Regions from separate parts of the Pseudodesulfovibrio portus genome, predicted to be linked through region 1. Evidence: predicted binding sites of a transcription regulator. Region 1 holds the regulator's gene; the other holds the start of a gene.
What was found. The regulator sigma-54, encoded in region 1, starts transcription at its own class of promoters, with help from an activator protein. The targets are predictions, from matches to a motif close to CTGGCACGGNNNNTGCTT.
Positions count from the first base shown of each region.

Region 1 (3,420 bases):
AAGCTGACCTATTTCGTTGATCGTCAGCTGCTCCGGATGGAGGACAAGCCGCTTCTTCAGGACGGTCCCAACAGCCTGACCGGCGAAGTCATCAATTTCCATATCAGGGAAAACCGGTCCGAGGTCGAAGGCGGCAAGGATCGCGTCAAGGCCATCTTCATGACGCCTGAAAACTTGAAGGTGCAGTAGATGACGACAGCCGGACTGAGGGCGGCGAACCTCTCCAAGCGATACGGCCAGAAAGAGGTCGTGCACGGCATCAACCTTGAATTGAATCCCAAGGAAGTTGTCGGCCTGCTTGGCCCCAACGGTGCGGGCAAGACCACCACGTTTTACATGCTGGTGGGCATCGTCACGCCCAATACCGGGCTTGTCTCCCTGAACGGCGAGCCCATGACCGACAAGCCCCTGCACGAGCGGGCCCGCATGGGAGTCAGCTACCTGCCTCAGGAAAGTTCCATCTTCAAAAAGCTGACCGTGCGCCAGAATCTCCAGATCATACTGGAGCAGACGACCATGACGCCTCGTGAGCAGATGGCCAGGGCGGACGAACTGATGGAGATGTTCACCATCACCAAGCTTGCGGACCAGGCGGCCATGTTCCTGTCCGGCGGCGAGCGGCGCAGGCTCGAAATTGCCCGGGCCCTGATCATGGACCCGCAGTTCATCCTCCTTGACGAGCCCTTTGCGGGCATCGACCCGATCGCGGTCATCGACATCCAGGAAATCATCTCCGTGCTCAAGTCCATGGGCATAGGTATTCTCATATCCGATCATAACGTTCGGGAAACTTTGAATATCTGCGATCGCGCCTATCTCGTCTACGAGGGCACTGTCATCCTTGAAGGAGCGCCGGACGAGATCGTCCAGAATAGTCAGGCCCGCCAAATCTACCTGGGCGAAGACTTCAGCCTGTAGCCCGCATCCTACATTTTTGCCGATTCCCGATTTACACCTTACCCAAAGGTTGGTACACTTTTTTCATAGTGATTAATGTCCATTTTATTGCCAATAGTAACAGAGTGTTATAACAATCTTGTTGCTTCCCTTTCTCGAATGTGCCATACTGAATGTGTAGAAATGATGTATTGAATGAAAAAAAATCGCATGGAATATTTCCAGACGTAATTCGATTATAGCAGGTTCAGAGATGTAAATATGGGTTTGGAACTCAGGCAACAACTCAAACTTTCCCAGCAACTGGTCATGACGCCGCAGTTGCAGCAGGCTATCAAGCTGCTGCAGTTGTCTCGTTTGGAGCTGCTTGAAACCGTGCAGCAGGAACTCATGGAGAACCCGTTTCTCGATGAGTTGGAAACCGAAGCCGAAGTGCACGATTCCTCGGAGAAGCTGACCGAATCCCAGGCTGAAGAAGAACTGGTGCGCAATGCGGACTGGGAGAACTATCTGGGCGAATTTTCCAGCACGTCCAAGCAGGCCACGGCCCGTGATGCCGAAGTCCCGGAGGACGGCCTCTCCTTCGAAGCCCGCCTGGCGTCCAAGCCCTCCCTTGAAGGCCACCTGAATTGGCAGATGCGGCTATCCAATTTTACCGACCAGGAGATCGCCATCAGCGAGATCATCCTGGGCAATCTCGACACCAACGGCTATCTTCAGGCGTCGGTGGACGAGATACGGCTGATGGTCCAGGCTTCCGCAGAGGAAGTCGAGGACTTGCTGATGCGTATCCAGCGCCTGGACCCGGTCGGGGTCGGCGCCCGTACTCCACAGGAGTGTCTTCTCGTCCAGATGGAAGTTCTCGGCCTCGATGATCCGATCCTGGTCTCCCTGGTCAAGGACCATCTGGAGGACCTGGAGAAGAACCGCTACAAGCCCCTGGCCCGCAAGTTCAAGTTGTCCATGGACGAGCTCAAGGAGTACCTTGACCTCCTGCAGACGCTGGACCCCATGCCGGGCACCAATTTTTCCAGCAACGAGCCTCATTACGTCAGCCCGGACGTGTATGTTTACCGATACGGAGAGGATTTCGTCATCATCCTGAATGAGGATGGCCTGCCCCGGTTGCAGATGAACACCTTTTACATGGATTCCATGAAAGGGGCCGCCGACAAGGAAAAGGAATATTTCCAGGAAAAGATGCGTTCTGCTGCATGGCTCATGAAAAGCCTGTACCAGAGGCAGAGGACGCTGTATAAAGTAGTTGAGAGCATTGTCCGCTTTCAGCGGGAATTCTTCATCGATGGCGTGACAAAGCTCAAACCATTGATTCTCAAGGAGGTGGCCGAGGATATCGAGATGCATGAATCCACCGTCAGTCGTATCACTACCAACAAGTACGTCTCGACGCCGCACGGGATCTACGAACTGAAGTTCTTCTTCAATTCGGCCTTGGATCTTGATGACGGTTCCCAGGTGGGTTCGGAGAGCGTCAAGGCGCTCATCAAGCAGATGATAGCAGGTGAAGATACGAAGAAGCCGCTGAGTGATGAACGGATCGGTGAAATCCTCAAGGACAAGCTCGAGGTGAACATCGCCCGGCGCACGGTCGCCAAGTATCGCTCGGCCATGGGCATCCCTTCGTCTTCCAAACGCAAGCAGTATTTCTAACCACTGTTTGCCGGACTTCTACCAAGGAGGCAGCGTATGAACATCAGCTTCACTTTCAAGAACTTCGAGCCGTCCGATCATCTCAAGGGCTACGCGAACAAGCGATTTGAAAAAGTGGCAAAATACGTTTCCGATGCGGAATCCGATCTTCAGGTCAATCTGCTGGTCGACAAATATCGTCACAAGGCCGACGTGATTCTCAATTCCGAAGGCATACATATATCTGCGTACGAGGACTCCGAGGACATGTACTCCACCATCGACATGGTGCTGGACAAGCTCGAAGCCCAACTCAGGAAAATGCGTGAAAAGCAGAAGAGCCGGGTCAAGAAGGCGCGGGGCAACAAGGTGATGATGAACGTCCTCACCTACGAGGACAAGACTCCCGGGGAAGCCCCCAAGATAGTGGGCACGGACGAATATGTGCCCAAGCCCATGTCCATAGACGAAGCCGCCATGCAACTTGATGCGCTCGAAAACGAGTTCCTTGTCTTCCGCAATGCGGAGACCGAGGGTGTGAATGTGATCTACAAACGTAAGAACGGCGATTACGGCCTCATCGATCCCGGATACTGATTATGAAACTCGGCGACTACCTGGCGAAGGAACTTGTCCTTCCCGAATTGGCGTCCGGCACCAAGTCGGACGTATTGAAAGAACTCATCGCCCCCGTGGGCGTTAAATATCCCGAGATGGACACGGACCAGGCGGTCCGTGTCCTTCTCGACCGTGAGAAGCTCGGCACCACCGGGATCGGCGACTCCATCGCCATTCCCCACGGCAAACTCGAGGACCTGGAACAGGTCGTCGTTGTCGTGGGCCGAAGCCTCAAGGGCGTTGACTATGATGCCC
Region 1 is NZ_AP026708.1:303,741-307,160, reverse strand. Features, by position in the region: gene OO730_RS01555 (LptA/OstA family protein) at 1-189, shown strand, start outside; gene lptB (LPS export ABC transporter ATP-binding protein) at 190-918, shown strand; gene rpoN (RNA polymerase factor sigma-54) at 1,159-2,568, shown strand; gene hpf (ribosome hibernation-promoting factor, HPF/YfiA family) at 2,605-3,144, shown strand; gene OO730_RS01535 (PTS sugar transporter subunit IIA) at 3,147-3,420, shown strand, end outside.

Region 2 (3,420 bases), 480 kb from region 1:
GAGGAGTTTATGTGGTTACGCAATCCACTTGGTGAACAGCAGGACCAGGAAGGTTACCACGAGGACCAGACCCAGAGCGGTGAGGTCTTCGTTCTTTTCGGATGCGAAGACGGACAGTGCGCGTTCCTCGTTCTGTTCCTGATCGGACTTATCTATTTCGCAATTGACATCAGGCTGTGCCATTTTCTTTCTCCTTTAGTGAAGGACGACGTCTTTGACGAAGTACATGACGACGATGAAGGACAGGGTGGCCTTGGCCACACCGGAGATGCCGCCCATGACGAGAGGCCAGCCGCCGGCCTGGGCGAGGGACTTGCGGGTGATCTGCATTCCGAGACCGATGAGGCCGTATGCGAAGAACCAGATCATGCAGTCGGTCAGGGTGACGACGGTCTTGGACTTCTTGTGCACCTGCTTGACCGCGTGCTTGATGGCGGACGTCACGTCCTTGGAAATGGACAGCTCTCCGCCCTTGGCGCGGGCGAGCATGGATTCCAGGCCGGACATGCGCTGACGCGCGGTTGCATCGAATGCGGACTTGTTCTCGCGGTCTTCAAAGTTGCCGGCGATCTGATGCTGCTTGACGAGGTTGTCGAAGGCAGCCTGTTCATCGGCGTTGAGGCCGGGAATTCCTGCGGTTTGAGCCTGTTGCAGGATGGTCAGTTCCTCAGGGGTGACCTCGGTGCGCTGGTTGTAGCTGAAATCGAGGTACTTACCCTTGTAGTGGCCCGGAGGGGAGAAAACGCCCATGGAGGACATGAAGAAGAGCAGCAGGAAGCCCAGGATGAAGATGGGGAACTTGTCGATGACAACTTCCTTGAAGGACAGCTTCTGACCGGATGCCTTGCCGAACCAGGTGGCGAGCACCAGGACGATGATGGGCAGGAACAGGACACGGGTGATGTTGAAGATCTCGCCGACCTTCAGGGTCTTGATGTCCACGGCGTTGAAGGCAAGGCAGGCGGCAGCGACCTGAGCGGAGTTCAGGATGCCGGTGCCGGCCCATGCGCCGAATTGGGTGGCGTTCATGCCCGCAAGCTTGCCGATGGTCGGGAAGGCGAACATGCAGAGAATACCGAAGCCCAGGATGGTGCCGATGGTGTAGGCCATCTCGGAGCACTTGGCCTTGACGACCGGGGCGCATGCGACGGTTGCGGACACGCCGCACACGCCCATGCCTGCGGACAGGACGCCGGTCATGGTCTTGGGCTGCTTGAAGATCTTGCCCAGGAACAGGACGAAGAAAACGGTACCCAGGACGAAGAAACCGATCATCCAGACGGAGACCATGCCCAGCTTTGCCAGTTCGGCGAAGGAGTACCGGGCACCGAGCAGGATGACGCCCATCTTGAGGACGAAGCGGGCGGTCTTGACGCCGGAAGCGGCGAATTTGGGGATGCCCCAGCTGTTGGTGATGATGATGCCGACGATGATGCCGAGGACGACGTAGTTAAGATTAAGAACCTTGTAGATTGCGAAACCGAGAACGGGTGCCAGGGAGTCGCTCGCGATCTTGACCATCGGCTCCGCAAACCAGCGGATGCCCATGGCCAGGGCCAGAATGAACAGGATGCCCGGAATGGTTTCAAGGACGAAGACGTCCAGTTTGCCCATGGGCTTGTTCATTCGGGACTGGCGAATCAGTGCGGTGACAACGCCGAGACCGCCGCCGACGAAGCACATGGTTTCCATGAGCTCGATGGCTTTGTGAACCTTGAATGTGGTCAACAGACCGGTGAGCACTCCCGATGCTACGAGGGCACCCAAGATCAGCAGTATGCCACTGATGATCCAGGTGGGTGTATTGTCGGGGCGACCGACGGAAACATTTGCCATACCTAACCTCTCCTTGTGGGTTAATTTAAGTGAACAGGTGTTTCTGCTAAGGCAAGGCTCGTGCCAAATGGGTTGATTATGGCAACAGTCTGTATTTATTGTATTAAACAGCAAAGCGCTCTTTAGGTGTTGCAAACTTGAGTTTGCAGTTGCTAACCTTGGGTTTGCACCTTGGCCTCCAAGTGGGGACGGGTTGTACGCGAAGGCAAAAATGAGGTAGTGTCGGCCTTCTTTCCGCAGCTCGGGGCGGCACTGAAAGACTTAAAAGGGGACCCTGTCCCCGGAGCGATACATGGCGAATCTCGGACCGAAAAAACTCCAGGCCAAGTTCCTTGTGGGCCTTGGCACCATCGTTTTGCTGTTGGGCGTCTTCTTCGCCTCCAGCCTCTATTTCCATCTCTCGTCCCTGTTGGACACCCAGGTGCGCGAAAAGGCGGACCTCATGTTCGCCCAGGTGTCGAGCGTGCAGAGCTATGTGCGCGAGGTCCTGCGCCCGAAGATGTTTGCTTCCCTGCCGGATGACGAATTCATCATCGAGGCCATGTCTTCATCATATATGTCCCGCGCCATTATGGACCGGCTGGATTTGCCTCAGTCGGAATACCACTATCGCCGCGTGGCCGAGAACGCCCGCAACCCGCTCTACGAGATCAATCCCGAGGAAAAGGATCTGCTCGCCCTGTTCAGGGCCAATCCCGGCATGATGTACTGGGAGGGATACCGGCAGGTGAAGGGATCGGATTATTTCGTCAAGGCGCGCCCGGTCATCTTCAAACAGTCCTGCCTTACCTGTCACGGCGATCCGGTCGATTCCCCGCCGGTGCTCATCGAGCGGTACGGCGTGGACCACGGATTCGGCCATGAGCGCGACGCCCTGGACGGTCTGGTTGTCGTCGGTATCCCGGTGGAGCAGGCCGTGGCCCGCATCCGCGAGGCGACGATGGGTTACGCCGCTCTGTACGGCGCCGGGATGCTCATCTTCTTCGCTCTGGTACAGGCCTTTTTCAACCGGCTGATCATGACCAACCTGCGGCGGCTGACCGCGAAGTTCCGCAACCTGTTCGACGAAGAGCCGGAATTGCGGGTTTTGGAGAAGCTGAACCAGGAAGACGAGATCGAAGAAGTCGTGCAGGGGCTGGAGGAGCTTGGCGACCATCTTCATTCCGTTCACTCGCAGCTCCGGCAGCACTCCGAGAATCTGGAGGAGATGGTCGTGGTCCGGACCAGCGAGTTGCAGCAGGAAGCCGACGAGCGCCGTTCGGACGTGTCCCTGTTCGTTCAACTGTTGGACGGCCTGAACCGCAGCCACAACCGGCGCGAAATGTGGAAATACTCCCTGCCGCTGCTGGTGAAGCGCTTCAACGCCCGGTCCGCCGGATTCATCTGCATGTTCGCCTCGCGCGGTTATTACACTTACCCCGAGGGGCTGCCGCGCCCCGAGTTGCCGGAGAACTGGAAGGAGATCCTGGTGGATTCCCGGTCGTTCTACGAGGATAACCGTGCCTTCATACCGGTGGGCGCGTCCGATGAGTTCACCGAGGGCATACTGTATCTCGAATGGGAGCCGGAAACCCGCATCAAGGT
Region 2 is NZ_AP026708.1:3,224,655-3,228,074, forward strand. Features, by position in the region: gene OO730_RS15455 (hypothetical protein) at 16-183, opposite strand; gene OO730_RS15460 (YeiH family protein) at 196-1,836, opposite strand; gene OO730_RS15465 (c-type heme family protein) at 2,129-3,420, shown strand, end outside.
Region 2: a site for sigma-54 is predicted at 1,886-1,903, ahead of OO730_RS15460 (YeiH family protein). Genes of this name have one in related genera too.